2 regions of the Exiguobacterium sp. s26 genome follow, and region 2 is predicted to be linked to the other one. Evidence: riboswitches for the same ligand, from Rfam matches in the RefSeq annotation. Region 2 holds a riboswitch; the other holds the start of a gene.
What was found. A riboswitch is a leader RNA that binds a small molecule or an ion and turns the genes downstream of it on or off. The one in region 2 is predicted to bind S-adenosylmethionine.
Positions count from the first base shown of each region.

Region 1: it holds a riboswitch for S-adenosylmethionine, as region 2 does, so the genes downstream of both, msrA (peptide-methionine (S)-S-oxide reductase MsrA) here and KNP82_RS01620 (methionine ABC transporter ATP-binding protein) in region 2, are expected to answer to the same signal.

Region 1 is NZ_JACSLS010000003.1:268,188-284,302, forward strand. Features, by position in the region: gene putP (sodium/proline symporter PutP) at 1-1,242, opposite strand, end outside; gene KNP82_RS06140 (DNA-3-methyladenine glycosylase I) at 1,366-1,923, opposite strand; gene KNP82_RS06145 (DedA family protein) at 2,025-2,654, shown strand; gene KNP82_RS06150 (cation:proton antiporter) at 2,703-3,878, opposite strand; gene KNP82_RS06155 (GNAT family N-acetyltransferase) at 3,919-4,338, opposite strand; gene KNP82_RS06160 (glycerol-3-phosphate responsive antiterminator) at 4,465-5,013, shown strand; gene KNP82_RS06165 (SDR family NAD(P)-dependent oxidoreductase) at 5,063-5,767, shown strand; gene KNP82_RS06170 (HD domain-containing protein) at 5,880-6,734, shown strand; gene KNP82_RS06175 (sodium:calcium antiporter) at 6,942-7,943, shown strand; gene KNP82_RS06180 (bifunctional glycosyltransferase family 2/GtrA family protein) at 8,046-9,107, shown strand; gene KNP82_RS06185 (3'-5' exonuclease) at 9,151-9,717, opposite strand; gene KNP82_RS06190 (four-helix bundle copper-binding protein) at 9,783-10,115, opposite strand; tRNA gene KNP82_RS06195 (tRNA-Ala) at 10,229-10,301, opposite strand; gene KNP82_RS06200 (GRP family sugar transporter) at 10,436-11,299, shown strand; gene msrA (peptide-methionine (S)-S-oxide reductase MsrA) at 11,329-11,841, opposite strand; SAM riboswitch class I at 11,906-12,007, opposite strand; gene KNP82_RS06210 (hypothetical protein) at 12,052-12,213, opposite strand; gene KNP82_RS06215 (amidase family protein) at 12,325-13,728, shown strand; gene rlmN (dual-specificity RNA methyltransferase RlmN) at 13,798-14,859, shown strand; gene KNP82_RS06225 (SMP-30/gluconolactonase/LRE family protein) at 15,036-15,917, shown strand; gene KNP82_RS06230 (hypothetical protein) at 15,930-16,115, shown strand, end outside.
Region 2 is NZ_JACSLS010000001.1:318,883-334,997, forward strand. Features, by position in the region: gene KNP82_RS01580 (3-hydroxyacyl-CoA dehydrogenase/enoyl-CoA hydratase family protein) at 1-9, shown strand, start outside; gene KNP82_RS01585 (acetyl-CoA C-acetyltransferase) at 29-1,201, shown strand; gene KNP82_RS01590 (acyl-CoA dehydrogenase family protein) at 1,215-2,999, shown strand; gene KNP82_RS01595 (hypothetical protein) at 3,087-3,815, shown strand; gene KNP82_RS01600 (arsenate reductase family protein) at 3,861-4,223, shown strand; gene gcvH (glycine cleavage system protein GcvH) at 4,263-4,646, shown strand; gene KNP82_RS01610 (PTS sugar transporter subunit IIC) at 4,689-5,741, opposite strand; gene KNP82_RS01615 (thioredoxin family protein) at 5,929-6,186, shown strand; SAM riboswitch class I at 6,639-6,744, shown strand; gene KNP82_RS01620 (methionine ABC transporter ATP-binding protein) at 6,822-7,850, shown strand; gene KNP82_RS01625 (methionine ABC transporter permease) at 7,840-8,502, shown strand; gene KNP82_RS01630 (MetQ/NlpA family ABC transporter substrate-binding protein) at 8,533-9,366, shown strand; gene KNP82_RS01635 (MDR family MFS transporter) at 9,468-10,682, shown strand; gene sufC (Fe-S cluster assembly ATPase SufC) at 10,855-11,616, shown strand; gene sufD (Fe-S cluster assembly protein SufD) at 11,629-12,897, shown strand; gene KNP82_RS01650 (cysteine desulfurase) at 12,899-14,119, shown strand; gene sufU (Fe-S cluster assembly sulfur transfer protein SufU) at 14,109-14,543, shown strand; gene sufB (Fe-S cluster assembly protein SufB) at 14,563-15,960, shown strand; gene KNP82_RS01665 (YciI family protein) at 16,095-16,115, shown strand, end outside.

The DNA of each region.
Region 1 (16,115 bases), on a different contig from region 2:
GAACAGGCTGAACAGGATGAGTGGACCGAACGATGAGCCGAATCCGGCCCAGGCATATCCGACCAAGTTCAAAATCGTGTCATCCGCCCCGAACGCGAGCCAAATCGAAATGAGCGAGACGAGGATGACGGTAATCCGTCCGACCATGACGAGTTCGCGGTCGCCGGCGTCTTTGCGGAAGAACTTCTGATAGAAATCGGTCGTCGCCGCACTCGATGAGACGAGGAGCTGTGACGAGATCGTCGACATGATGGCTGCAAGCAAGGCTGCGAGCAACACACCGGTGATGAGATCGACGAACAACAAATCAGATAGATTGATGAATATATTTTCCGGGTTGTCGATTTCTAGCCCGCGCTGAGTATAGTAGGCGAGTCCGAACAATCCGGTCGCCATGGCCCCGACGACGGTGAACAACATCCACGAGATGCCGATGCGTCGTGCCTTCTTGATGTCTTGCAACTTCTCGATGGCCATAAAACGGACGATGATGTGTGGTTGCCCGAAATAACCGAGACCCCAAGCGAAGAGCGAGACGATGCCGATAAGCGACTGTCCTGTCAATGGATCAAGTAGCGCCTCATCGATATCACCGATTGTTTGGAACGCGGCGCTCACCCCGTCAGTCGCCGTGATGGCGATAGCCGGTACAAGGATGAGGGCGAACAACATGATGAGTCCTTGGACAAAGTCGGTCCAACTGACGGCTAAGAAGCCGCCAATGAACGTATACAAAATGATAATCGAAGCCAAAATCAAGACACCGGTCCCGAAATTGATATCAAAGACCGCTTCAAACAAGCGACCGCCGGCCACGAACCCGCTCGTGGCGTAGAGCGTGAAGAAGACGAGTGTGACGGCCGCAGAGAATGTCCGCAGCGTCCCACGCGAATCCTTAAAACGTTTCTCAAAGAAATCTGGTATCGTGATGGCATCCTCTGACAAATAAGAATAAGTCCGTAAACGAGGTGCGACGAGCAACCAGTTCAAGTAAGCACCGATCGTCAACCCGATGACGATCCATCCGCTCGAGAGTCCGGTCGCGAACATCGCCCCCGGCAAGCCCATCAATAGCCAACCACTCATATCGGAAGCACCGGCCGACAAAGCCGCTACGGCCGGACCAAGGCCGCGTCCTCCGAGCATATAGTCGCCGATGCTCTCAGTCCGCCGATAGGCGATGACACCGAGTAACACCATGAGCGCCATATACACTGTAATCGAAATCAATACACCGTTCATACAACATCCCCCTCGTTCATAATGAAAACGCTTTCAAAATCTATGGATTGCACCATGACAAAATTTTGTCACAAAAATGAATGAAGTGCACGATTTTGTTTAGGGATTGACCAAATAATCAAATTATTTGGCGAAGCAAGAGGTGAGATGGTCGTTGATGAGGCCCGTCGCTTGCAGGTGGGCATAGACGGTCGTCGGTCCCAAAAATTTGAAACCGCGGCGCTTCAGGTCTTTGCTCACTTGGTGGGACAGTTCGGTCGTGGCTGGGATGTCGTCGGTCGATGCCCACTCGTTGTGAATCACCGTGTTGTCGACGAATGACCAAATGTAGGCATCGAACGACCCGAACTCTTGTTGAATCTCGATGAATCGCTTGGCGTTGTTGATGGATGCCTCGATTTTACGACGGTTTCGGACGAGACCAGGATTGGTCATCAATCGTTCCACATCCGTCTCGTCGAACGAGGCGACGGTCACGACATCAAAATTGGCATAGGCGTCCCGATAATTTTCGCGTTTCCGTAAGATGGTGATCCAGCTGAGTCCAGCCTGGGCGCTCTCGAGCGTCAAACATTCGAAATGCTTTACATCATCATGGACGGGCTTGCCCCATTCTTCATCGTGATAACGAACGTACAACGGGTCGGTGCCGCACCATGGGCAACGCGTTATTTCAGTCATGTCATGTCCTCACTTTCCTTCTAATGCTTCATTTTAACATGTTGCGACGGTTTTTGACCGGACGTGACGGGTATAGTAGGAACTATTGGAGGGTGAAGCAAATGAGAGACTGGATGATCCAGGTCATTGAACAGTTCGGTTATTTTGGCATCGCGTTCATGATTTTCATTGAGAACGTGTTCCCGCCGATTCCTTCGGAGGTCGTGCTCTTATTCGGCGGTTTTTTCGCCGTGAAGACCGATTTGATCGTCCCGCTCGTCATCTTCGCAGCGACGGCAGGCGCCATCCTAGGAGCGGTCCTATTGTACGGCATCGGACTGTATCTAGACGTCGAGCAGATTGAGAAGTGGACGAAACGGTACGGAAAATGGATTCGACTCGACATCGCCGACGTGCACCGTGCCGACGCCTGGTTCGATAAATACGGGGGATGGATGGTGTTCTTCGGCCGCTTGATGCCCGTCGTCAGGAGTTTGATTTCCATCCCGGCCGGTATGTCGAATATGCCGTTCTTGAAATTTTTGTTGCTCAGTACAGCGGGGACGGTGATTTGGAATACGATCCTCATCTATATCGGCATCCGCGTCGGCGAGAATTGGGAGTCGATTTTGAGCTATTTAGATGTATATTCGTATGTCATTTACGGTATTTTGCTAATCGGAGTCATCGCCTTTTTCATCTGGCGCAAAAAGCGGAAGAAGAAACAAGCCAAACAAGCCTCTTCATTTTAAACGGCAAGGACCGATCTTCGTGTGAAGATCGGTCCTGTGTATCTTATATTATTTGTTTGAATCATCCTTCTTCTCATCAGGTAAAACTTTTTCCAGTTTTTCTTCCGTCTTAGCGGCTAAAATTTCAGAGAAGCGGAACAAGACGATTCCGATGATGGCCGAGACGAAAATATATAGTCCGACGAACAAGTTGATCGCCCCGTTTGATAAGGCGGTGAAGAGAATCGAGAACTCCCCGCGTGGAGCTAGCGAGAAGCCGGCCTCGTTGGCCTGAACTCTTGTCAGGCCGTACATGCGGCCGCCGACGCGGCCGACAATCCATTTCGATAATACGCCCCAGACGATCAATACGAAGAAGAGCGTGTTGACGATGACGCCTTGTTCCAGGTTGATCGAAATCCCGAACGAGATGAAGAAGATTGGCAAAAACAAGTCGCGGACGGGGACCGTCAACCGTTTCAACGGACGGACGTCGTGAATGCCTGCGAGCATGATGCCGGCGATGAACGCCCCGAGAATCTCGGACAGTCCGAACACCATCCCGATTCCGGCGAAAAAGAGAATCAAGCCAATCAGGCCAATGCTCGCATCGTCTTGCCGCAGCAGATGTTTGGCGATTTTCGGTTGTTTCTTGACGAAACGCGATCCGATAAAGAGTAACACACCGAAGATGAGGAAGCCGGCGAACACTTTCCCGATATCAGACACCTCGATCGGCTCATCCTGAATGATGAACGGGGCGACGGTCAAGATGAGCGGGGCGAAGATATCTTCAAAGATGAGAAGCGTCAAGACGAACTCTTTCACATCTTCATGTTTATCTGCATGCCGCTCAAGCATACGCGCGGAAATCGACGAGCTCGTCGCAAACAAGACGGCACCGATTAAAAAAGACTGGGAAAAATCGAGTCCGAACAGCAGGGCAATCCCAATCGTGACCCCAAAAGCGAGCACGATGTCCAGGACACCTGCCTTCCACACCAGCTTGAGACGCTTCATCAACTCTCCGAGCGGAAACTTCAAACCGAGTAAAAAGAATAACAGGATAATCCCGATTTCGCCGGCGATTTTAAAGACCTCGTTTCCGCCCCAGAAGAAGCCGACGGCGACGCCGATGGCGATAAAGGCAAGAATACTTGGAAAGAACAATCGTTCGATGATCAGACTGAGTACGGAGATGACGGCTAGCGCTAGACCGAGCAGGACGATCATATTCAGTTCCATACGTCACCTCCTATATAGGGAACGCGTACCCGTCGACGAATCATTCTCGATTCCATTGGTATTCCATCCCGACCGATTCCGGGCGCGAATAGTCAAAGCCGAATTGACGGTACAGTCCGTCGGCCGGGATATCCGCAATCAGGCTGATGATGGCCGTCTCGTCGGCTTCCTGTAAAATCCAGTCCATTAACTGCTCCACGATCAATTTTCCGAGCCCGAGCCCCTGACAATCCGGGTCGACGACGATATCGACAAGGTGGAACACCATTCCGCCGTCGCCGACGACGCGGCCCATCCCGACCATGTGATCATCTTTATATAGACAGACGCCATATAACGTATTGGCCAGTCCTTTCACCGTCCCCGAGTCGGAACGTTTCGGCATCCCGGCGATGACGCGAAGGCGCTGATGTTCCTCCGGTGTCGGTGTCTCGATTCGTACTTCCACTTCATTGACCATATCGCTACTTCCTCTCTGTGCATAAGTTAAAATTATTTTCCCGCTATATTGAATCGGTAAACCTTGATTTCCACTTCATGTTATTCAGATAATGAAGACATGATTGACAGAAAGGGACGTGTCCATATGATAGAAGGTCAAACCATTTTACCCGCCTTACGCGATATGCGGGACCTCGAGAAGTTCGTGACGGGACCGTTCCGTGTCGGTGTGTTGCTAGAAGTGCACGTCGCCCGGCTCGATGCCGTGTTTCAATTATTGGAGGCCCACGACAAACACGTCTTCGTTCATCTTGACTTGATTCAAGGCTTGAAGGCAGATGAATATGCGACCGAGTATATTTGTCAGACGTATCGTCCGTACGGTATCATCTCGACGAAAGGCAGCGTCATTTTAAAAGCGAAGCAAAAACAAGTCAAAACGGTCCAACGCCTGTTTTTAATCGATTCGAGCTCGCTTGAGCGGAGCTATCGCCTCATTAAACGGACGCAACCGGACTATATTGAAGTGTTGCCGGGCCTCGTCCCGAAATATATTAGGGCCGTGAAAGCGGAGACGGGAATCCCAGTCTTCGCCGGTGGATTGATTTCGTCGACTGAAGAAGTCGAGGCCGCCCTCGAAGCTGGTGCGACGGTCGTGACGACGTCTGACCAACGACTCTGGACGAACGGGTAGGACTCGTTTCTATCGAATCCGGGTATGTGAGTCTCCAGGAGGGATGTATATGAAACAGATTATGATTATCACTGGCGTCAGCCAAGGCATCGGCTATGAATTGGCACGTCATTTCCGCGACACGTATCACGTCATCGGACTCGATAAAGGGGACGACCCACAGTTGGATGGCGTGACATTCCATGAGATGGATTTGGGTGACCATGAGGCGATCGCTCGCGTGTTCGCCGACATTCAGCGCCAAGTCGGTGTTGCCCATGTACTCATCAACAATGGTGGCGTCTCATCACTCGTCAAACCGATGACCGAACTTGACGTCGAGACGTTCAAACAAGTGATTGATGTCAACCTGGTCGGAACGTTCGCTTGTGCCAAAGCGTTCTTGACGTTGAACGAGGGAGCCGGATACGGGCGCATCATCAATCTGGCCTCGACGCGCTCGCTTCAAAACGAAGCCGATTGGGAAGCGTATGGCGCGTCAAAAGGTGGCATCGTGTCATTGACCCAATCGATGGCGGTCTCGCTCGCGGAGCGTCCGATTACGGTGAATGCGATCAGTCCCGGCTGGATTCACACCTCGGACGAGTCGCTCCGTGACATCGATCATGCGCAACATCCGTCGGGCCGGGTCGGCAAACCGGACGATATCGTCCGCGCAGTCGCTTATTTGATTGATGAACAGAACGATTTCGTCAACGGGCAAAACCTCGTCGTCGACGGCGGGATGACGAAGAAGATGATTTATGAGCCGTAAACGAAAAAAACGGGACCATTACCCTATGTTTTAACACGCGAAATGAGTAGATGGGACTAGGCATGGGTAAAGGATGGGGACGCTCTATGAACCCATCGAAGGAGGAATCGCCGTGCACCAGTTGATTGAAGAGGCGCTCCGATTCGCGGCCGTCCGGCACGACGGACAGTTTCGAAAAGGAACGAATATTCCCTACTTAACCCATCCCGTCGCCGTGTCCATGTTGCTCGTCGAAGACCGGCAACCGGTCCCGGTCGTGGCCGCCGGCTTGCTCCATGATTTGCTTGAAGACACGTTGACGACCCCCGAAGAGATCGAAGAACGGTTCGGAAGTGAAGTGAGACGACTCGTTGAAGCGGTGTCCGAACCCGGGAAGCACCTTTCATGGGAAGAACGGAAACGGATGACGATTCAGCACGTGCAGACGATGCAGTACGATGAAGTGGCGCTCTTGGCGGCGGACAAGATACATAATCTTCGTTCGATTCGACTCGACGTTGAGTCTGCCGGTAAACAAGTATGGGATCGCTTCAGACGTCCGCTCCGCGACCAGTCGTGGTATTATCACGAATTGCTCCAAGCGTTCAAACCGTTCAGTCAGACGACGACGCTCATCGAATCGTTCGAGACAGAGCTGAACCTATTGTTTTATGGCGTCGCCGACGAGCGGTTCGACAAACTCGGAAAACTGTTTGACGTCATTCAGCGAGGATTCCATGAAGAGGACTGGCTCCAAGAGACGTCGACGCTCTGTCAGACCGCCTATGAGATCCATGAGGCGATGCGTGAAGGCTATCGTCACGTCACGGACGTCAATCAACCGGAGCTTGACGGCCTGTCCGCTCAATTGAAAGAAGGAGGACTCTGGGAACCGTTACCGCTCCCGATGCTTCAAGCGATTGAAGAACTGTCTTACCGGACGGCGATGCCAGTCGATGACGTCATTTCACATTTAAAGGTCAAATGATTGTCAAATGAGATGTAACGTGATATATTCGTCGTGAACATAAGAGGGGGAGTAGCGACCACACCTGTGGTCGATGGGTCGTCATTACGGTGCAATGCACTCGGTCCATCGAGCTTCTTACCAAGTCCGCAAGACCTTTTTATGGATGCTTTTTCGGCGTCCATAAAAATGTCTTTTTGAATTCACGAAAAGGGGAGATTTATTCAAATGGTATTTATTTATTTCATCTTGGCCGCTGCCATCACCGTGTATGCCGCCATGAAACTCTCGACTTACGCTGACGTCATCAGTGAGAAGTCGACGATGAGCGGGATGCTCGTCGGGACAGTGCTGCTGGCGGGTGCGACATCGTTGCCGGAAGTGACGACGAGTGTCTCGGCTGTCTTGATCAACAACCCGGATATCGCCATCGGTAACATGCTCGGGTCGAACTTGTTCAACATCTTCATCTTGGCGATGTTCGACCTCTTCTATCGTCAGAAGCGCATGTTCAATGAGGCGAGTCGAGATCATCTCTATACAGCTGGTCTAGGTCTCATGTTGACGCTCGTCACGATGATTGCCCTGATCGTGCGCATCGATTTCACGATTCTCGGCATCGGAATTGACGCCTTGTTGATCGCGGTATTGTACGGGATCGGGATTTACTATATCGGCAAGCGCCCGCAACAACCTGCCGTCGAGCGGGAAGCTGCACATGAGGCCGTACAAGAAATCGGCGCGAGTGCGACGAGTTCGATCACGGTCAAACGTGCGGTCATCGGCTTCATCATCGCCGCACTCGTCATCATGGGGGCGGGGACAGCACTATCGGTATTGGGCGATCAGATCGCCGTCGTCACGGGTCTCGGTTCGAGCTTCGTCGGTAGCTTCTTGATTGCCGCGACGACCTCGCTCCCGGAGGCTGTATCGGTATTTGTCGCCTTGAAACTTCGTAACGTCAACTTGGCGTTCGGTTCGATTTTGGGAAGCAACATCTTCAACATGCTCATCATCGCCATGTCGGACGCGTTTTACCAAGACGGTTCGATTCTGGCCGACGTGGCTGCGTCTCACTTAGTGACGGCGATCGGCATCACGATTTTGTCGGTGTTGGTCATGTATACGCTCCTTCGTAAAGACGTGACGTCGAAGTTCCGCTATGTCTTGCCGTCAGTGCTCGTCGTACTCGTCTACTTCGCTTCGTCTTACTTCATCTTCATCGGTTAATCTGGCACGGTGTCCTCCGAGGCACCGTGTTTTTTATTTGCCGCGGACCGAGGAATCACTTTTCATCGTCTTGGGTATAGAAGGAGGGAAGGAGGGGTGGCGATGCAAATGCATTCCGTGGAACGTCTAGATAAGTATGTCGTCGTGATTCCGGCCTATAATCCGGATCAAGCGCTTCTCACACTTGTCCGCGAGCTGAAAGAGACAGGGTTTGTCCATGTCATCGTCGTGAACGATGGAAGTGCCGAGACGTCCCAAACTGTCTTCGATGAGGTCGGGAAGTGGGTGACGACTGTTCTCGTCCATGAACGGAATCAAGGCAAGGGTGCGGCGTTGAAGACGGGGATTCGTCACGTCGTCGAACGATTCCCCGGTACGCATGGTGTCATCACCGTCGATGCGGACGGACAACATCTGCCGGAAGATGTAAGACATGTATATGAGGCGGGTATTCAGCGGCCGCATCATCTGGTCATGGGTTGCCGTGATTTCTCGGGCGCACACATTCCGTTCCGGAGCCGATTCGGGAACCAGATGACCCGTGGTGTCATGCTCGTCGGCAGCGGACTTCGGCTGAAAGATACCCAAACCGGTCTACGGGCGGTTCCATTGCGCTATGCGGAACAGTTGCTGGATGTGCCTGGGAACCGCTATGAGTTCGAGATGAACATGTTGACGTTCACGAAACGTTGGCAAGTCCCGATTCAACAGATTCCGATTCAAACCGTGTATGTGGCCGAGAACGCTTCGTCCCATTTTCGGCCGGTCATCGACTCAATTCTGATTTATCGGATGTTTTTAGCCTATTCATTATCCTCGGTCGCCTCATTCTTATTAGATATCGGCGCCTATGCCTTATTCATCTTTTTATTGAACCCGTGGTTCGAGACGACCCATGTCTTGATTGCGACGGTATTGGCCCGCATCATCTCGTCCTTATTCAATTACATCGTCAACCGAAAAGTCGTGTTCCATTCGAAAGCGAGACGGGCGATGCCGAAATACTTCGGTCTCGTCGGCGTGCAGATGGCGTTGTCGGCCGGTCTCGTCTATGTATTGTTCCTGTTGTTTCGGGACGGGGAAGTGTGGATTAAAGTGCTCGTCGACAGCCTTTTGTTCGTCGTCAGTTATTACGTCCAAAAAAGATGGATCTTTAAACGGTGACAGGCCAAGACGATTGTCTTGGCCTGTCTGGCATGCTTATGGGTCAATAGGCGAGCTTCCCGAGCTTGACCGATGTATAGCGGTGCAGTTCACGCGGGTCATGAATCCCGGTCTTCTGCATCATGTCGCGCATGAGCAACGCGCAGACGCGGGCATCTTCAGCCGCATCGTGATGGATGAACGGGACGTTCAAATATTCCGCCATCGTGTTCAGCTTGTGATTCGGCAGTCCAGGATACAGTTTTCGCGACAGCTTGACGGTACAGCCGTACTCGATCGTCGGAAACGTATATAAATCATATTTGGCGATCGCTTTCTTGAAAGCGCCCATATCGAATGAGGCGTTGTGCGCCATGACGAGGTCGACATCCCGCAGCGTCGGATAGAGCTGTTCAAGCACCTCGGGTAAGGCTGGGGCGTCCCAGACGTCGCTCGGCCGGATGCCGTGGACGCGGATATTGCCTGCGTCAAAGTCTTCTTCTGGATTGACGAGTAGTTGGTTCGTCTCGATGATTTCACCGTCGACGAGTAGGCTCCAGCCGACAGAGCAGATGCTGCGACTATCGCGGTTGGCCGTCTCGACGTCGATGGCAAGAATTGAATGTGACATAATCGGTCCCTTTCTCATAAAACAAGTATAAAAAAAGTCTAACATATCGTTAGACTAAAAAGCGATTATGCGGCCACGAGGTTGCGACACGCCTCGGCACAGCGGAGACACGCTTCGGAACAACGTTGGCAATGGTCATGCAAATGGCGGCCACATTCGACGGCGCACGTGTCGCACACCTGGGCGCAGAGTGCAGCAATCGGTTTGGTGAAAGCCGAATCGGTCTCGAGCGCGTTCAAGGCGAGCGCACACACTTCCGAACATTCTTTCGTCAGCCGGATACACTCGGCGACCATCAATAAATCCTCTTCTTGTAAACATTTTGAGAAACAGTGATTGCTTGCCCGCATACAGTCGATGACGGCTAAAATGGTCTCTTCGACAGAGGCACGATCCATAGTAAGTCCCCCTTAGAATAATGATGTCTTACAATCATTACCCGCTACCAGGTGACTTAAACCGGGCGGAGACGCAAAAAAGTCACCCCTCAAATGAGTGGTGACTTCCATAATGGAGCATAGCGGGCTCGAACCGCTGACCTCCACGCTGCCAGCGTGGCGCTCTCCCAGCTGAGCTAATGCCCCGTTCGAAAATTATTATATCATCCTAGTAAAACATTTGGCAATGGGTATTTTTAAATTTTTTTGAACAAAGTTTAATCGGGCGTAAACGTGGGAAAATCATGGGTAATGTTATTCTACGAAAGCAGGTGTTATCTATGGAAATGATTTTACTCGCACTCTTACCTGCCTTGATGTGGGGGAGTATCCCACTCATCGTCTCGAAAGTCGGCGGCAAGCCGATTCAACAGTTAATCGGGACGACGATTGGGGCGATGGTGATGGCGGTCATCATCGCACTCGTCTTCAATCCGGAGTTCACGACGCTCGCAATCGTGACCGGCTTCATATCTGGTGTGTTCTGGGCACTCGGGCAATATTTACAGTTCCAGTCGTTCCAAATTTTAAGTGTATCGAAAGCGATGCCGATCAGCACCGGGATGCAACTCGTCGGGACGTCGTTGTTCGGGGTCATCGTGCTCGGCGATTGGAAGACGACGACCGAGTTGTGGCTCGGCTTTTCTGCGCTCGTGTTGATTATCATCGGGGCGGCACTGACGTCATACCAACAACAAAAAGATGGCGATAGCAGCGGCGCCTTGAAGAAAGGTTTGCTCGTCCTGCTCGTGTCGAGTATCGGTTATGTGACGTATGCCGTCTTGACGAACTATTTCGAGGTCGACGGCATCACGGCCATCTTGCCGCAGTCGGTCGGGATGTTCGTCGCGGCGCTCTTGTTCAGCCTGCGTGAGAAAGATGTGAAGAAGTTCGACCCGAAGACGTTCAAAAACATTTTGGCCGGTCTCGCTTGGGGGATCGGGAACTTCGGGCTGTTCGTGTCAAGCGGTGAGGTCGGCATCGCGACGTCATTCGCCTTGTCCCAATTGAACGTCGTCGTGGCGACGCTCGGCGGGATTTATCTATTGAAAGAAGAGAAGACGACGAAAGAACGGGTCTTCGTCTTTATGGGAATCGGGCTCATCGTCGTGGCCGGATTCATGCTCGGGATTGCCAAGAGCTAAAAAGACGGGTCAGACGACCCGTCTTTTGTTTACCAGGCTTGCTCGATGAATGCGTCGCGCCCAGATTTCTTCCGGTCCTCTTTATAGTGGGCCGGATTTTTTTTATGGAAGTCTTGATGATATTCCTCGGCCGGATAGAACGTGTCGGCCGGTAGAATCTTCGTGACAATCGGCTGTTTGAAGCGTCCGCTCGCCGCGAGCGCGTCGCGACTCTGTTCTGCTTTCACGCGTTGGTCTTCCGTATGATAGAAGATGGCCGGCGCATATTGGCTGCCGCGGTCTTGGAACTGGCCGCCGTCATCGGTCGGGTCGGTCTGAATCCAATATAGTTCGAGCAGTCGTTCATAAGCGAACAGCGTCGGGTCGAACGTGATCTCGACGACCTCATAGTGTCCCGTCGTCCCTGTCTTCACTTGTTCATACGTCGGGTCATTGACGTGACCTCCCGTATAACCGGATACGATTGACTCGATGCCAGGTTGTTCCTCGAACGGCGTCACCATGCACCAAAAACAGCCGCCTGCGAATGTTGCTTTTTCCATTAATAAGTCCCCCTCATGTTCATTTCCAAAAAAAAGCGCCCATGTCATCGACATGAGCGCTCTGTCATATCGGCCAAGGCAAACTGCCTTGCTGGAAGTAGCACCTTGCCGAAGCAGGTTGCTGTGAAGTCATAGAGCCAGGTCTCTCGTTCACTCGAGATATCGATATGTAGTTGGTGAGAGCATCATACCATCAGATTTGAAGCGGCGTCAACGGTTTGGTTTGCGTCGAAGTTGGACCAAGGTGGCGCCGAGAATCAAGATGACGAGGACGATGGAGAGCGGTAGCGTATACGGAGCGTCCCCGGCATATAGCTGTAAGAAGAACAAGGCAAAGACGGACAATAAGACGAGAACGTACGAACGGTTCATAGTAACCTCCCTTTTCTTTCAGTGTACCAAGTTACATATTCGTTGGCGAACGAAAACAGGAAATCATGTGGCGATAGCGAATACCATCGAGTGACCAAAGGAGGAATCTATATGACTGAACCAAACACATGTTTCGAACTCGATATCGAGACCGCCCATCGCGGATATAAAGAAGGAACGTTCACGGCGCGTGACGTGACGGCCTATTATTTGACTCGAATCGCCCAGTTGAACGATAAGCTGAGAGCGGTCATTCAAGTGAACCCGGACGCCTTGTTCGAGGCCGAGGCGGCCGACCGGGCGTTTCGACGAGGTGACCGCTTGCCGTTGCTCGGCATCCCGGTGTTGATTAAAGACAATGTCGAGACGGCCGGATTGATGAAGACGACGGCCGGGGCCGTCGCCCTCGCGCATCACTTCGCCGGCCGGGACGCCCATCTCGTCCAAAGCCTGCGCGCGAGCGGGGCCATCATCCTCGGGAAAGCGAACTTGTCCGAATGGGCCAACTTTTTGACCGAGGGCATGCCGAACGGCTGGAGTGGGGTCGGTGGCCAGACGCTCAATCCATATGGGGACAAGCTCGATGTCGGAGGGTCGAGTTCAGGTTCGGCGTCAGCGGTCGCGGCCAACTTGACGTTGCTCGCCGTCGGCAGCGAGACGAGCGGCTCGATTATCCACCCGAGCGTCCATAACGGAATCGTTGGTATCAAACCGACCGTCGGGTTGATTAGCCGCAGCGGCATCATCCCGATCTCCCGGTCGCAAGACACGGCCGGCCCGATGGCACGGACACTCCGGGATGCGGTGCTCGCCCTTGAGGCGATGGTCGGGGAAGATCCCGCTGACCCAGCGACGGCGCATCTTCCGGCCGGTCCGCCTTACCGGACTTGTCTCGATGAGCGGCAAGCAGTCGGGATGCGTGTCGGCGTCGTCAAGACCGATTTGTCGGAAGAAGAGCAGGTGCTCTACGACGAAGCAATCGCATTGCTGAAACAGAGCGGCATCGAGGTCGTCACCGTCGAACTGCCGTCGAAAGCAGGGCTCGACCAAGGGGATATCCTGTATCATGAGTTCAAGCTCGGAATCGAGGCGTATCTCGCCTCGACGAAGCTCCCGTATGAGACGTTGTCGGATTTGATTAATTGGAACAACAGTCATCCGGAGACGATTCCGCACGGACAGAAGACGTTCGAGAAAGCGAACGAACAATCGGGTCGCTTGATTGAGGACGCCTATTTGATGCGCCGCCTCGACGACGTCTATCACGCCAAGACGGACGGCATCGACCGATTGTTGGCCGAGCAGGAACTTCATGCGCTCGTCTTGCCGCATGACCACAATTATGACATGGCGGCGAAAGCCGGCCATCCGACCGTCACGATCCCGTATCGCTTGAAGGCGAGCGGGGCCCCGTTCGGTCTATCATTCACCGGGACGAGCTATGCCGAACGCGACTTGATTCGTCTCGCCTATGCGTTCGAGCGTCACGTGACACGTCCCGTCCCACCGTTATAAGAACGTTGCACCGGTCGTCCACGTCCGCTACAATGGTACGTATGTGGATTGAAGAAAGGACAGATAGCAATGAAACCATCTATATACGGGCTGACATTCGATCAGCTGACGGAAGCGTGCGTCTCTTGGGGATACAGCGCCTTCCACGCTAGACAAATCTGGGACTCGCTCTATATCGACCGAGTCAAGCACATCGAGGACATCTCGGTACGGGCCGAGGTACGTGAGGCGCTCGCCGCCGAATACGTCATCTCGACGCAAGACCTGTTCGTCAAACAAGAAGCGGGCGACGGGACGGTCAAATTTTTACTTAAACTGCATGACGGACACTATATCGAGACGGTGCTCATGCGTCACAAATACGGACGTTCGGTCTGTGTGACGACGCAAGTCGGCTGCAACATCGGCTGTAGCTTCTGTGCGAGCGGTCTCTTGAAGAAGACGCGCGATTTGACGGCCGGCGAAGTCGTCGAACAGATCATGACCGTGCAACATTATTTGGACGAGGTCGGGGAAGGTGCCCGCGTCAGTCATATCGTCGTCATGGGAATCGGGGAACCGTTCGATAACTTCGATAACTTGGTCGATTTCCTCCGTGTCGTCAAAGACGAACGCGGACTCGCCATCGCACCGCGTAAAATCAACGTGTCGACGAGCGGTCTCGCCGACAAGATTTACAAATTCGCGGACCTCGATCTTCGCATCAATTTGGCGCTGTCACTCCACGCCCCGAACGATGCGTTGCGGACGCAAATCATGAAAATCAACCGGGCGTTCCCGCTCGACAAGCTCATGCCGGCCATCCGTTATTACGTCGAGAAGACGAACAAACGCATCACGTTCGAATATATTCTCTTATCGAAAGTGAACGATTTGCCGGAGCACGCCGAGGAACTCGCCGACTTGATTGACGATATTAAAGACAAGTCATACGTCAACTTGATTCCGTACAATCCGGTCAACGAGCATATTCAGTATGAGCGGAGCACGTCTGAGGACATCATGGCGTTTTATGACGTCTTGAAGAAGCGGGGCATCAATACCGGTGTCCGTCTCGAGCACGGGACTGATATCGATGCGGCCTGTGGCCAGTTGCGCAGCAAGCATATGAATGTCGAAGGCGCAAAATGACAGGGACTCCTTGAATCTCATGATTCAAGGAGTTTTTTTGTCTTCTGCCCTAGAAGGATGCCGGCCCGGTTCAATATTTTTCTTCCGAGCGGTTGCTATTTTGGGAAATGTTGAATAGAGATTGCCCCCTCAGGGAATAGTCACTTGAAATCAATGTAGAGAGTGGAGGCAATTCAATGGAGACAGTAAACGCTGCGTTATGGATTCGAGTTCGAAATACGCTTGGGGAAGGCCCGTGTTGGGATGCGGAACTGAAACGCTTCTATTGGGTCGATATCGAGGGACATACACTTTGGTGGTACGATGAGAAGGAAGATGAATTGTCGTCGTTCGATATGGGACAACAGATCGGGTTCGCGGTCCCGAAAGTGACGGACGGCGTCGTCGTCGGCTTGAAAGACGGGATTTATGAGTGGGACGAGACGTCAAAAGAGCTCGATAAAATCGTCGAACTCGACGACCCGGAAGGAAAGCTCCGCTTCAATGACGGGAAAGCCGACCCGTACGGACGCATCTTCGCCGGCACGCTCCATCTTGAAGACGAGGCGGAACAAGCGACACTATACCGCCTGAATCGCGACGGCACGACCGAGGTCATGTTGAGCGAGTTGACATTATCGAACGGACTGACATGGTCACCCGACCATTCGACGTTCTATCATATCGATACACCGACCGAGACGGTCCGTAAATACGCCTTTGACTTGAAGACGGGTACGCTCGGCGAAGGGGAGGCCATCATCGATTTCACCGTCGAGGAAGGATTCCCGGACGGCATGACGTCCGATGAGGAAGGGTTCTTATGGATTGCACACTTCGCCGGCGGCCGCGTCTCGCGCTGGAACCCGGAGACGGGTGAAAAAGTGCTCGAGGTGCTCGTGCCGGCCCCGAACGTCACATCGTGCTGTTTCGTCGGTGACGACTTGAACCAACTCGCCATCACGACGGCTCGTGAAGGAATGGATGACGAGGCACTCAAAGCCCATCCGGACGCGGGGTCGGTCTTTAAAATCGATACAGACGTGAAAGGGATGCCGCTCTATCGGTTTGGACGATAAGGAGGTAAAGAGATGGTGAAGCGATTGCTCGTTCGTGCAGGCATCGGTTTGGCACTCGCGGCAGTGGCCCGGGTCGGGATTCAAAAACTATTGGATTCGAACCAGGAAGACGACCACACGTATTTGAATCCGCGCTGGGATGAGGCCCCGAGTGTCGATGCCGATAAGGATGAGGATGAGGTCGGTCTGACGCAACTC
Region 2 (16,115 bases):
CGGAACTGACAAAAGGGGGACTTAACAGATGAGAGAAGCAGTCATCGTGGCCGGCGCACGAACGCCGGTCGGAAAAGCAAAACGCGGTTCGTTCCGAAATGTTCGCTCGGACGAACTCGCGGGTCATGCGATTAAAGCGACGCTCGAGCGGTCTGGCTACACGGGACCAATCGACGACGTCATCATGGGATGCGCCATGCCGGAAGCGGAACAAGGGATGAACATCGCCCGCTACGCGGCCGTCCGGGGCGGCTTGTCGCACGAAGTACCAGCCATCACGATCAACCGTTATTGCTCGTCAGGCCTCCAAGCCATCGCCGACGCGGCAGCGAAAATCATGATCGGCCAAGCGACGGCGGTCATCGCCGGCGGTATGGAATCGATGAGTCTCGTCCCAATGGGCGGACACGTCATCCGTCCGAACCCGACGATCATGGAGACGGCACCGGAATACTATATGAGCATGGGCCACACGGCAGAACGTGTCGCGGCCGAATATAACATCTCGCGCGAAGACCAAGATCTGTTCGCGATCGACAGCCACCAAAAAGCGGCGGCGGCGATTGCGGGCGGCAAGTTCGAAGAAGAGATCGTCCCGGTCACGGTCGTCGAGCAAGTGCTCGGCGAAGACGGGAAAGTCGCGGAACGTGAATTCGTCGTCAAACATGACGAAGGCGTCCGTGCCGACTCGACGCTCGAGGCGCTCGGTAAACTGCGTCCGGCGTTTAAAATTAAGGGCTCAGTGACGGCGGGGAACGCGTCACAAGTGTCAGACGGCGCAGCGGCCGTGCTCGTCATGGAGCGCGAAGAAGCCGAACGTCAAGGCTTGAAACCGATGGCGAAATTCCTCTCGTTCGCGGTCGGTGGTGTCCGTCCGGAAGTGATGGGAATCGGGCCAGTCGTCGCCATTCCGAAAGCGCTCGAGATGGCCGGCGTGAAGCTTGAAGAAGTCGGATTGTTCGAATTGAACGAGGCGTTCGCGAGCCAATCGCTCGGCGTCATCCGTGAACTCGGGATCGACCCGTCGAAAGTGAACGTCAATGGCGGCGCGATCGCTCTCGGGCATCCGCTCGGTTGCACGGGCGCGAAACTCGCGGTCTCGATCTTGCATGAGATGAAACGACGCAATGAAAAGTATGGGGTTGTGACGATGTGCATCGGTGGCGGTATGGGTGCTGCTGGCGTCTTCGAATTACTATAAGGGGGAATTGACAATGGAACGTACAGAACACGAATTGATTAAAGGCGGTAGCTTCGTCATCGACGCACTCGACGCGGATCGTTTGTTCACACCGGAAGACTTCTCAGATGAGCACAAAATGATTGGCGACACGACGGCGAGCTTCGTCGACGACCGTGTCATGCCTGTCCTTGGACGCATCGAGAAACACGAGTTCGATCTCTCGGTCGAACTGTTGAAAGAAGCGGGCGAGCTCGGCCTCCTCGGCGCGGACGTGCCAGAAGAGTATGGCGGTTATCAGCTCGATAAAATCTCGTCATCGATCATCACAGAGCGATTCGCCAAAGCGCGTTCATTCGCCCTCAGCTACGGCGCCCACGTCGGCATCGGGACGCTCCCGATTGTCTTCTTCGGGACAGAAGAGCAAAAGCATAAGTACTTGCCGAAACTCGCAACTGGCGAATGGATTGCCGCCTACGCGCTCACAGAGCCAGGCTCAGGCTCGGACGCGCTCGGTGCGAAAGCGACGGCCGTCTTGAACGAAGCCGGCACACACTACGTCTTGAACGGGGAGAAACAATGGATCACGAACGCTGGTTTCGCGAACGTGTTCGTCGTCTACGCGAAAATCGACGGCGACAAGTTCAGCGCCTTCATCGTCGAGCGTGAATTCAAAGGTGTCTCGACAGGCGCCGAAGAACAGAAGATGGGCATCAAAGGCTCATCGACACGGACGCTCATCTTAGAAGACGTCGAAGTCCCAGTCGACAACCTCCTCGGAGAAATCGGCAAAGGCCACGTCATCGCCTTCAACATCTTGAACGTCGGTCGTTACAAACTTGCGGTCGGTGCGGTCGGTTCGTCGAAACGTGCGTTCGATCTTTCGGTCCAGTACGCGAACGAGCGCAAACAGTTCAAGACACCGATCAGTCAGTTCCCGCTCATCCAAGAGAAACTTGCGACGATGGCTGCGAACATTTATGCGATGGAGAGCTCGGTCTACCGGACGGGCGGTCTGTTCCAAGACAGCCTCGACGCGCTAGGCGACGACAACATGCGCGACGGTTCGAAAGTTGCCCAAGCCATCGCCGAATACGCGATTGAATGTTCACTCAACAAAGTGTTCGCCTCGGAGACGTTTGACTACGTCGTCGACGAAGCGGTTCAAATCCACGGCGGCTACGGCTTCATGACTGAATATGAAGTCGAGAACTTGTACCGTGACTCACGCATCAACCGCATCTTCGAAGGAACGAACGAAATCAACCGCTTGATCGTACCGAGCACGCTCCTTAAGAAAGCGATGAAAGGCGACTTGCCGCTTCTCGCCGAAGCACAGAAGCTCCAGAAAGAGCTCATGAGCTACATGCCACAAGAGCTTGACGGGTCGCCGCTCGCACGTGAGAAGATGCTTCTGTCGAACATGAAGAAAATCAACTTGATGATCGCCGGAACGGCCGTCCAGAAATATCAGCAGGCCCTCCAGAACGAACAAGAGATTCTCGCGAAGATTGCCGACATCATCAGCGCCATCTATGCGCTTGAAGCGGCCATCGCGCGGACGGAGAAAGCCATCGCCCGTACAGGCGCTGAGAAGAACCAGCAGAAAGTCCGCTATACAGAAATCTTCGCCGAGCAAGTGTTCAAGCAAGTCGAACTCATGGCGAAAGAAGTCTTGTATGCGGCCGCATCGGGCGACGAGCAGCGCATGCTCTTGTCGGCGATGAAGAAGTTCAGCCGCTATCAGCCGATCAACGTCATCGGCACGAAGCGCGAAGTCGCAGCGAGCCTCATCAAAGCGAACAAGTTCATCGTATAAGCAAGCGAGAGAAAGGGTGGCCGGACGCGGTCGGCCCTTTCTTTTTCCTGTCTGCGGACGATACAATGGACGAAGGAGGGGATACGCATGAAACGAGATGACTTATTAGAACGGATGGATGCAATCGGCCGCTCGGTCGCCAAGCATGAGGGCACGCTCATGCTCCTCGCGCTCGGTTCAATTGGACTTGAGATGGATCGGCTCGACGACTATTCGGACCTCGATTTCTTTTTGATCGTCGAGGACGGGCATAAGGCCCGCTTCATCGACAATTTGGACTGGCTCGCGGTCGAGCCGTTGGCGTACCAGTTCCAAAACACGAAAGACGGGCACAAGGTCATGTATGAGGACGGCATTTACGCCGAGTTCGCCGTGTTCGAGATCGTAGAGATGCCTGGAATCGCTTATACACCGGGGCGTGTCGTCTGGCAACGTGACGAGGCGCTCGACACGTTTGCGACGCCGAAGCTTGTCACACGCCCTTCAGACGCCGCACATCGCTACGAGGAGGCACTGACGAACCTATACGTCGGACTGCTCCGGGAACGGCGCGGTGAACAGCTCGCTGGCTTCGAACTCATTCAAGTCGCGGCTGTCAACAACGTGTTAATCGCGTACGGGGAGACGAGCGACCCCTTCAACCCGACGCGACGGGTCGAAGGGACACATCCGGAGCTCGTCGCACGTCTACAGGAGTGGTTACCCGGTTACGGAAAATCGGTCGAGGCGGCCGCAGCCATCCTCCGCCACATCGAGGCGCACCACTCGGTCAATCCGGCGCTCAAGCAAGAGATTGTGCGCTTGCTTGAAACATGAACCGACGAATCGGAATATGCTACAGTAACAGGAGAGGTGATGAACATGGTGACACTATATGGCTATCCGCCATGCAGTACGTGTAAAAAAGCAGAGAAGTGGTTGAAAGAGAACGGCATCGACTATACATATATCCATATCGTCGAGGCGACGCCGTCGAAAGACGAGTTGGCTGAACTATGGAAACAGTCGGGTCTCCCGCTTAAAAAATTCTTCAATACGAGCGGACAAGTGTATCGGAACGAAGGCATTAAAGACAAGCTACCAAATCTATCAGAAGACGAACAACTCGAGCTTCTTGCGAGCAATGGTATGCTTTTAAAGCGCCCACTCGTGACAGATGGTCAAAAATCAACTGTCGGATTTTCAGAAAAGTCGTTTACAGACGTTTGGGGCGAAGTGCTATAATACTCGTGTGAGTCTAATTCATTTGAGGGGGAAGTTAAGATGAGCAAAGTACCTGCCAATCTACGTTATTCAAAAGAGCACGAATGGGTGGAAGTGAACGGAAGCGTCGCCCGCATCGGGATCACGGATTTCGCACAAAGCGAACTAGGGGATATCGTCTTTGTCGAACTTCCTGAAGTCGGTGGCACGATCTTACTCGATGAGCCATTCGGTTCGGTTGAATCGGTCAAGACCGTATCAGAGCTTTACGCACCGATCTCTGGGAAAATCACAGCAGTGAACGAATCACTTGCCGATTCACCAGAACTCGTCAACGAAGCACCGTTCGAAGGCGCTTGGATGATCGAAGTCGAGTTGAACGACGCGTCAGACGTCGACAAGCTCATGTCAGCCGAAGAATACGAAGCGATGATTCAAGGCTAAACAAAACCCGGTTTCTCTTTACGAGAAGCCGGGTCTTTTTGATTAATCGAAGTCGAGACGGTAATGATCAGGCTCGATGAGCGACGTCCGGTTGAACAAACGATAGAACAGAATCCCGAGTGCGATTGGGATGAGCCCGAACAAGACGACGACAAGCATGACGTTCCAGAGCGCGAATCCTCCCGGCATCAAATGCAAGGCGTTGACCGGACCGATTAGACCCGAGACGCCGAATCCGGCACTGATTGGCGTGCCTTCAATCCGAAGGATACCTGCGAGCGCTCCAAGGATGGCCGCATTGGCGAGTACCGGCAACATCATGATCGGACGACGGACGAAGTTCGCCATTTGAATCTTCGGTGAGCCGAGGAAGTGGGCGATCGACGTTCCGGTCGCGTTCATCTGCCAGCCAGCGATGGCGAGACCGAAGCCGGCAGCGACGACGCCAAGGTTGGCGGCCCCTGCAGCGACACCAGACAGGCTGATCGCTGTGGCAATCCCGACCGTGGAGATTGGTGAGACGATGATGAGCGAGAACGCCATCGCGATCAACATGCCCATCACGATTGGCTGCAGTTCCGTCATCGTCATGATGATCGTTCCGACGTACGTCGTGATTTGTGAGATGTATGTGAGCAGGAACGCCCCGATACCTCCAGCGACGACGATGACCGTCATCGGCAAGACGAGCACCGTGTATGTCTTCAAGCGTGGCGACAACTGCATGACGAGGAACGTCGCGAGAGCGGCCGTCACACCGGCCGTGATGACGTCACCGATTCCGGCCATGAGGAACGCTCCTTCCTCGATGCGGATGGCGCCACTTCCGACCTGGGTCGCGATGCCGATCGTCCCGGCCTCGAGCGCCGAGCGTCCGAACTGCATGGCGACGGCGACACCGATGATGACCGGTAAGAGGCGCATCGCAATCGTCGTCGCATCTAAGATGAACTGCAAGGACGGAAAATACGGCAAGATGGCTTTCGTTAATTCACCGAGCAAAGCGCTCGGGATGAGGGCAATGAGAATGGCAAGACTGAGGCCGTTCAAGACGTTCATTAAAAATTGTTTTCCGGTAAGCTTCTCTTCCGTCATTGGGGATTCACCTGTCCTTTTCTACTGGTTTGCTGTTATGTACAAAAGCGATAAAGTTAATGACCATACTATGCCTCTTTCTGCTGAGCGTCAACAAGAAATGTTGAAATGTTCAGAATTTTCCATTTGAGCACAACTTTTGAACCGACTGGGCCGGATTCATATACTTAGAAGAGAGGTGAGCAAAATGATGACAGACGGATTCTTATATATATACGCCCCAATGTGCGGTACATGCGCCGTGGCCGAGCGGATGCTCTCGGTCGTCGAGGCGGTCGACCCAGAATTGAAGATTGAAAAACGCGATGCCAACTTTATCCCGAACGAGCTCGAGGCATATCAGGTTATGAGTGTCCCGGCGCTATTGAAGCTGGAGAATGGCCAAGTTCGCGATCGTTTGTACGCGTTTCAAAACGTCCAGCACGTCCTATCTTTCGTTAAATGAGATAGGATGATTAGAATAATCTGAAAATTTTAAATAATCAGTTGACACAGAAAGTTCACGAATGATATATTCATTACAACATCTTACTTGAACACAACATAGGACGAGATTTTCCCGTCATCAAGACGTTTTCGAACAACCGCTGCATGAGCTTACGCGATTTCAGGTGGACCTTCCCTTCGATTGTCCCCCAAAAAAATCAAGCGTCGGGGCACCGGTCGCGTAATTGCATGGTCCGTTCGAAGACCGAGTGATGGTTGGGTAAAAATCCCCCATATAAGGATGAATGCTCTGATCGGGCAAAAGAGGTTCATCTATGGGTTGTCCTTCAGTGACTCAAGGTGCTACGTTCTGTGTCATCCTCGGATGGCACCTTTTTTATTTTTTCGCATAAAATAGTTTGACATGAAAATAATATGTCGCTATGATAAGGCTAATCGAATACGCAACCACTCTTATCAAGAGAGGCTGAGGGACTGGCCCTATGACGCCCAGCAACCGCGGAGCAATCCGAAATGGTGCTAATTCCAGCAAGGTGAGAACCTTGGAAGATGAGAGCAATCGTTGTCCGTACGATAAAGTACGCACGTTTGCTCAAACGTGCGTACTTTTTTTGTTGTCAGGAGGGAAATGGATTGATTCAATTACGCAATGTGGCCAAATGGTTCGACACGAAAAACGGTCGGGTCCAGGCGGTCGATGATGTGTCGCTTACAATCGAAAGCGGCGAAATTTTTGGAATAATCGGATATTCAGGTGCGGGGAAGTCGACGCTCATCCGCTTGCTCAACCGACTCGAGGCACCGTCAAGCGGTGAAATCGTGGTCGCCGGCAGCGAGCTGACGAAGCTCACACCAAAGGAACTACGCGGGGTACGTAAAAACGTCTCGATGGTGTTCCAACACTTCAACTTGTTATGGTCGCGCACAGTCGCTGAGAATATCAGCTTCCCGCTCGAACTCATCGGGGTACCGGCGAGCGAGCGCAAACGCCGCGTCCAAGAACTCGTCGAGCTCGTCGGCCTCGCCGGACGAGAAGACAGCTATCCGTCACAACTATCGGGCGGCCAAAAGCAGCGAGTCGGGATAGCCCGTGCGCTCGCTACGAATCCAGAAGTGCTCCTCTGCGATGAAGCGACGAGCGCACTCGACCCGAAGACGACGGATTCGATTCTCGAACTGCTCGTCAGCATCAACAAGAAACTCGGGTTGACGATCGTCCTCATCACCCATGAGATGCACGTCATCCAAAAGATTTGTCACCGTGTCGCCGTCATGGAGGCCGGAAAGGTCGTCGAGACCGGGCAAGTCGCCGACGTGTTCCAACACCCGGAACAGCCAATCACGAAAGAGTTCGTCAAACAGATCGGCGCGGTCGAAGACATGTCGCTCACGTTCGAACATTTGAAAGCTCGTTATCCGAGCGGTCAAATCGTCAAGCTCAAATTCTTGAACGAGACGGCCGAACAACCGATTCTGTCGGAAGTGTTGAAGCAGCATGACATCGGCTTCAACATCATCGGCGGAAACGTGACGCAGTCACAAGTCGGTGCCCTCGGGACATTATTCATCCAATTGATCGGAGAGCCGGCTGAAGTCGAGCGGGCCATCGCCTCAATCCGATCACAGGCAGTGGAAGTGGAGGTAGAAAGCGATGTTTCCTAATGTAGATTGGCAAGTCATGTTAGAACAGACGTGGGAGACGCTCTATATGACGCTCGTCGCCGGAGCCGCGACGTTCGTCATCGGTCTCGCCCTCGGGATGCTCCTATATGTCACAAACGAGCCGCTCATGATGAAGAACCGTCCGATTTACACGGTCATCAGCGCGGTCGTCAACATCTTCCGGTCGATCCCGTTCATCATTTTGATTATCTTGCTCATCCCGTTCACGTTACTCGTCGTCGGGACGATGCTCGGGTCAACGGCAGCACTGCCGGCACTGATCATCGGTGCGGCCCCGTTCTATGCGCGGATGGTCGAGCTCGCGCTTCGCGAAGTCGACCGCGGCGTCATCGAGGCGGCTGAGTCGATGGGTGCGACAAAATGGCAGATCGTCTATAAAGTGTTGTTCCCAGAAGCATTGCCGGCCATCGTGTCAGGCATCACGGTCACGATCGTCGCGATCGTCGGTTACACGGCGATGGCAGGGGTCGTCGGCGGTGGAGGACTCGGGAACTTGGCGTTCCTCGAAGGATTCCAGCGTTCACAAAGTGACGTCACGTTCGTCGCGACCGTCTTAATCTTGGTCATCGTCTTCGTCATTCAGTTCATCGGCGATCGACTCGTATCTGTAATTGATAAGCGTTCTGCTTAATCTAAATAGAAAATTTGGAGGGGTTTTATAATGAAATCATGGAAAACAGTACTCGGTTTAACGGCAGCTTCAGCACTTACGATTCTCGCGGCTTGCGGCGGTGGGGATTCAGAATCAGGTTCAGGCGATGACAAGACACTCGTCGTCGGCGCATCAAACGTCCCGCACGCTGAGATTTTAGAGCACGTCCAAGACGAATACGAAGAGAAGGGCTATACGCTCGAAATCAAGAAGTTCCAAGACTACGTCCTCCCGAACAAGACGCTCGCAGACGGGGAGTTGGACGCGAACTACTTCCAACACGAGCCGTACCTCGAGTCGCAAATGGCTGAAAACAAAGACTACAAATTCGCTTCAGCCGGCGGCGTTCACATCGAGCCGATCGGTGTGTACTCGAAAGACTACGCGTCACTCGATGAGCTTCCAGAAGGCGCGGAAATCATCATGAGCTCGTCGGTCGCTGACCACGGACGTATCCTCACGATGCTTCAATCTGAAGGCTTGCTTACACTCGCGGAAGGCAAGACAACGGACGCGACGGTTTCAGACATCGTCGACAACCCGAAAAACTTGGAGTTCAAGACGGACGTCGAAGCGGCACTTCTCCCGCAAGCGTTCAACAACGGTGAAGGGGACGCGGTCCTGATCAACACGAACTACGCGATTGATGCCGGCCTCAACCCACTCGAAGACGCAATCGCTCTCGAAGGCGAAGATTCACCTTACGTCAACTTGATCGTCACACGTGAAGGCGACGAAGATGATGAGCGCGTCAAAGCACTCCTTGAAGTCCTCACGTCAGAAGAGACACAACAGTGGATCTTGGATGAGTACAAAGGTGCGGTCGTACCGGTCAAACAATAATTTCGTCAAGGCCCGGGCTATCCCGGGCCTTTTTTATTTGGAGTAGTTTTGGTTCACCAATAGAAGTACACTACATATATGTAGGAAAAGGGGGGATCCGGATGAACATACGACACATTCATCCGCTGACGCTGGGTGTCTTGTTTGGCACATTTTTTGCCCGGCTGTCGACATTTTTTGTTATGCCGTTTTTTGCGATTTATCTCGCGACGCTCGGTTTCTCGGCGAGTGTCATCGGGACGGTGTTCGCCATCTCGGCGCTATCGGGTCTGTTCATGAGCTTTTTCGGGGGAACGCTGTCTGACCGGTACGGGCGCAAACAGTTGATGCTGATCGGCATCGTCTTGAACGCCTTGACGTTCAGCGGCTTCGCGCTCGTGACAGAATTATTTTGGTTTTACATATTTTCGGTACTCATGGGTGTGTCGCGGTCGTTCCTCGAACCGGCGTCTCGCGCGCTCATCAGCGATACGACGCAGCCGGACCAGCGCGTCATCGTCTATAACGTCCGCTACTTTTTAATCAATATCGCGGCGGCGATTGGGCCATTGCTCGCGGTCGTTTTGTCGCTCACCGGCGCAAAGAGCGCCTTCTTCGTCGTGACGGGCGTTTACGTGATGTACGGACTCGTCATTTCGACACTGTTCCGAAAGTATCCGTTCGAGGAAGGGGACGGCGTCAAAGTCCGGCCGCGCTTGACGGAGACGTTCCGTGTGTTACAACAAGATAAGACGTTCCGCTTCGTCATCATCGGGATGATTTTTGCCATCATCGGCTATAGTCAGTTCAATGCGACGTTGCCACAGTTCATCGCTTTCCATGACGGATTCAGTGACGGCTCGCGTTTGTTCGCCTATCTATTGACGGTCAATGCGATCACCGTCCTTGTCGTCCAATATCCGATTATGCGATTCGGGATGCGGGTCTCACCGATCAAGTCACTCTTCTTCGGTGTCGCCACGCTGTCGTCGGGACTCCTCCTGATCGGCTTCGCGACCGAGACGTGGATTTTATTCGTCGCGATGGTCATCTTCACGGTCGGCGAGGTGCTCATGTTCACGATGACGGACGTGTTGACGGACGAATTGGCACCGGCCCATCTGCGCGGGACGTATTTCGGGGCGATGGGGTTGACGGCGCTCGGTCAGACGATTGGCCCCGTCATCGGAGGAGTGTTGCTTGATGGATTCGACAATGCAGCGTTGCCAGTGTTTGGAAGCTTGGCCGTATTGACGGCGTGTGGCGCCTTCTTCTTCACCGGCGCCTTGAAAGAACGGAAAGCAAGTTTGGCGTTAACCGAGGAAAAAGTTGGATAATGTCTTGATTTCCCGATATTCTCATTCTCAACATTTATGTTTTATTGAGAATGAATAATAAGGTGAGTCGCTTGAAATAAAAAATTGCCTAGATTAAGATTAGAATATATCTAATCTACGCCAAAAATGGCGAGAAAACGGAAGGGGTATCCGAATGTCTAACGTACCACACATGAAAATTGATGACCTCCGCGTCTCAATCGAAGGAAAAGAGATCGTCAAAGGTCTTAATCTTGAAATTAAAGGTGGCGAAATTCACGCCATCATGGGTCCTAACGGAACGGGTAAATCAACACTCGCATCGGCACTTATGGGTCATCCATTGTATGAAGTAACAGGCGGAAGCGTCGATTTGAACGGTGAAGACGTACTCGAGATGGAAGTCGACGAGCGCGCGCAAGCCGGAATGTTCCTCGCGATGCAGTATCCTGCTGAAATCAGTGGTGTCACGAATGCCGATTTCTTGCGTTCAGCAATCAACTCGCGCCGTGAAGAAGGCCAAGAAATCTCGCTCATGAAGTTCATCCGTGAACTCGATGCGAAGATGGACGTCCTTGAAATCCCTTCAGCAATGGCACACCGCTATTTAAACGAAGGTTTCTCAGGCGGAGAGAAAAAACGTAACGAGATTCTTCAGATGATGATGATCAAACCGAACATCGCCATCCTCGATGAGATTGACTCAGGTCTTGACATCGATGCGCTCAAAGTCGTCGCGAAAGGCGTCAACGAAATGCGCAACGAAGAGTTCGGCTGCTTGATCATCACGCACTATCAACGTCTCCTCAACTATATCGAGCCAGACTTTGTTCACATCATGATGGACGGAAAAATCGTCATGTCAGGTGGCAAAGAGCTTGCACAACGACTCGAAGCAGAAGGTTACGACTGGGTGAAGCAAGATCTTGGAATGACAGTAGACACAGAAGCGTAAGGAGGCTGTACGATGACCGTACAATTTGAATTGGATGCACAAGCAGTAGCGGCACGTGCAGAGGCGCTCGGTGGACCTTCATGGATGGTCAACCGTCGCAAAGAAGCAGCAGAACTTGCGCCGACTCTCGCCTTGCCAAAAGTTGAAAAGATCAAGATTGATAAATGGGACTTCGTCTCTGGAGACGTCGAGCTCACGAAGCATGACGGCTTGACGCCTGAAATCGAAGCACTTCTTGGAGACCACCGTACAAACGTGCTCGTTGAACGCAACGGTCATGTCGTCTACAACGAACTTGCGACGCCAGAAGGTGTCCTCTTCATGGGCATCAACGAAGCGATGGAACAACATCCGGACCTCGTCGAGAAATACTTCATGACGGAAGGTGTCCGCGTGGACGAAGAACGTTTGTCTGCGTTGAACGCTGCCCTCATGAACGGCGGTGCGTTCTTATACGTACCGAAGAACGTTCAGTTGAAAGACCCGCTCCAAGCCATCTTCACGATGGAACAAGCGAACGGCGCGCTCTATCACCACACGATCATCGTCGCAGACGAAGGCAGTGAATTGACGTACGTCGAGAGCTTCCTCTCGAACACGAACGAGCCGCACACGGTCAACGCCGTGACGGAAGTGTTCGCTGGCGCGAACGCGAAAGTCGTCTTCGGTGGCGTCGACCAGCTTGCTGAGTCGGCTCTATCGTTCATGAACCGCCGCGGTGTCGTCTATGAGAACGCACGCCTCGAATGGGCGCTCGGTCACATGAATGACGGCAACTCGGTCGTCGAGACGAAAACGCACCTCGTCGGAGACAACACGTTCTCAGACACGAAAGCGGTCACGATCGGTCGTGGCGCACAGAAACAAAACTTCAACATCCGGACGGACCATTTCGGGAAGTCTTCAGAAGGGTTCATTTTGATTCACGGTGTCCAAAAAGATTCGGCCACGGCCATCTTCAGCGGGACATCGATGATTCACCATGGCGCTTCGAAATCGAACGGCGTTCAAACGGAACGTGTGCTCATGTTGTCTGAAAAGGCACGTGGGGATGCGAACCCGATTCTCCTCATCGATGAGGACGACGTCATGGCAGGTCACGCCGCTTCGGTCGGACGCGTCGACGACGTACAGCTCTACTACTTGATGAGCCGCGGTCTGTCACGTAAAGAAGCCGAACGGTTGATCATTCACGGATTCTTGAACCCGGTCGTCGAGCAACTCGCGATCGAGTCGGTCAAAGACCGTCTCCGTGAAGTCATCGAAGGGAAAGTACGTTAAGATGATTGATGCCTCGATTCGTAAACAGTTCCCGATTTTAGATCAGGAAATCAACGGTCATCCGCTCGTCTATCTCGACAGCGCGGCGAGCTCCCAAAAACCGCTTGCTGTCATCGAGGCGATCGAGGATTACTATCGCCGCATCCACTCGAACGTGCACCGGGGCGTCCATACGCTCGGGACGCACGCGACGGATGCGTATGAAGGGGCGCGGGAGCGCGTCCGTTCATTCATCAACGCCGCCGTCCCAGAAGAAATCATCTTCACACGCGGGACGACGACGGCGATTAACCTCGTCGCGTCAAGCTACGGGGACGCCAATGTCGGCGCGGGGGACGAGATCGTCCTCACACCGATGGAGCACCACGCCAACTTGATTCCATGGCAACAGCTCGCCAAGCGTAAAGGGGCCACGCTCCGTTACGTCGAATTGACGCCGGACGGTCGGGTCACGCTCGACGCGGTCCGTGCCGTCTTGTCGGACCGGACGAAAATCGTCGCCATGAGTCACGTCTCGAACGTGCTCGGCACGATCAACCCGATCGCCGATGTGGCGAAGCTCGCCCATGAAAAAGGCGCGGTCATGGTCGTCGATGCGGCGCAAAGCGCACCGCACCGGAAACTTGACGTGCAAGCACTCGATTGCGACTTCCTCGCCTTCTCAGGCCATAAGATGCTCGGTCCGACCGGGATCGGTGTCTTATACGGGAAGAAGCAGTTGCTCAAAAACATGGAACCGGTCGAATTCGGTGGCGAGATGATCGATTACGTCGACTTGTATGAGTCGACATGGAAAGACATCCCGTACCGGTTCGAAGCAGGGACGCCGATTATCGCCGGCGCCGTCGGTTTGGCAGCGGCCATCGACTTTTTAGAAGACCTCGGTCTCGAGAACGTCGAAGCCCACGAACGGGCGCTCGCGACGTACGCCATCGAACAGATGCGTACGATTGAAGGCATTGAAATTTACGGACCAGAGGAACGGGTCGGACTCGTCACGTTCAATTTAGGTGACGTGCACGCCCACGACTTAGCGACCGTCTTGGATATGCAAGGCATCGCGGTCCGGGCCGGCCACCACTGTGCCCAGCCGCTCATGCGTCTCCTGAAGCAATCATCGACAGCCCGAGCGAGCTTCTACTTGTACAATACGAAAGAAGAGGTCGACCGCTTCATCGAAGGGCTACGTCAAACGAAGGAGTATTTCAATTATGAGTTTTAACAATCTCGACATGTTGTACCGACAGGTCATCATGGATCATTATAAAAACCCAAGAAACCGTGGCGTCATCGAAGATGGCGTGACGGTCGACTTGAACAACCCGACATGCGGGGATTCACTCCGACTCCAACTCCAAGTCGAGGACGGAATCGTGAAAGATGCCAAGTTCGAAGGTGAAGGCTGTTCAATCAGTCTCGCGTCGGCATCGATGATGACTCAAATCGTGAAGGGCAAGTCTGTTGACGAGGCACTCCAATTGGCCACCATCTTCTCGGAGATGGTCCAAGGAAAAGACTATGATACAGACACGTTCGACCTAGGCGACATCGAAGCGTTGTCTGGCGTCTCAAAGTTTCCGGCTCGCATCAAGTGTGCCACGCTCGCGTGGAAAGCGCTTGAAAAGGGAGTCGACGAGGAAGCGTAAGTAGAAGGAGGAGACCGATATGGCGAAAAACATGCCTGACATTGGCGATTATAAATATGGCTTCCATGACCGAGACATCTCGATTTTCCGTTCAGGCCGCGGCTTGACGAATGAAATCGTAGAGACGATCTCGCGCATGAAAGAAGAACCGGCATGGATGCTCGAGTTCCGCTTGAAATCACTCGAACAGTTCCGCAAAATGCCGATGCCGACATGGGGCGGCGATCTCACGGCACTCGATTTCGATGAGATCACGTATTATGTCAAACCGTCTGAAAAGACAGAGCACTCGTGGGACGAGGTTCCTGAAGAAATCAAACGTACGTTTGACAAGCTCGGAATCCCAGAAGCGGAGCAAAAATACTTGGCAGGCGTCTCGGCTCAGTATGAGTCTGAGGTTGTCTATCACAGCATGCAAGAAGACTTTGAAGCGAAAGGTGTCATCTTCAAAGATACAGACACGGCGCTCAAAGAAAACGAAGACCTCTTCCGTGAGTACTTCGGAAAATTGATTCCGCCGACGGACAACAAGTTCTCGGCGCTCAACTCGGCTGTATGGTCAGGTGGCTCGTTCATCTACGTACCAAAAGGCGTGAAGCTCGAGCAACCGCTCCAAGCTTACTTCCGCATCAACTCGGAGAATATGGGTCAGTTCGAGCGGACGCTTATCATCGTCGACGAGGGCGCTTCTGTCCATTACGTCGAAGGATGTACAGCACCGGTCTACACGACGAACTCACTCCACTCAGCGGTCGTTGAGATTTTCGTCAACAAAGACGCATATTGCCGCTATACGACGATCCAGAACTGGGCGAACAACGTCTACAACTTGGTCACGAAGCGTGCTGTCTGTGAAGCGGGTGGATCGATGGAATGGATCGATGGCAACATCGGTTCGAAACTCACGATGAAATACCCGGCCGTCATCTTGAAAGGTGAAGGCTCACGCGGTATGACGCTCTCAATCGCTCTCGGCGGTAAAGGGCAGCACCAAGACGCGGGCGCGAAAATGATTCACCTCGCACCGAACACGTCGTCGTCAATCGTCTCGAAGTCGATTTCGAAACAAGGCGGAAAAGTCTCGTATCGCGGAATCGTCCACTTCGGTCGTAAAGCGAAAGGTGCACGTTCGAACATCGAATGTGACACACTCATCATGGATAACGAGTCGACGTCGGACACGATCCCGTACAACGAGATCTTGAACGACCAAGTCTCACTCGAGCACGAAGCGAAAGTCTCTAAAGTGTCAGAAGAGCAACTCTTCTACCTCATGAGCCGTGGAATCTCGGAAGAAGAAGCGACTGAGATGATCGTCATGGGCTTCATCGAGCCGTTCACGAAAGAATTGCCAATGGAATATGCCGTCGAAATGAACCGTCTCATCAAGTTTGAGATGGAAGGATCGATTGGATAATCCTGAATAGATGAGGAAAGACGGTTGACATGATTTCATGTCGACCGTCTTTTTGTGTAGGCAATGCCTGTAAACAGGGAATAGGGAATGGGATAAGATGATGCATGACTGTAGATTCGAGAGGAGAAGATCACATGATGTTCTTGGTAACGGGA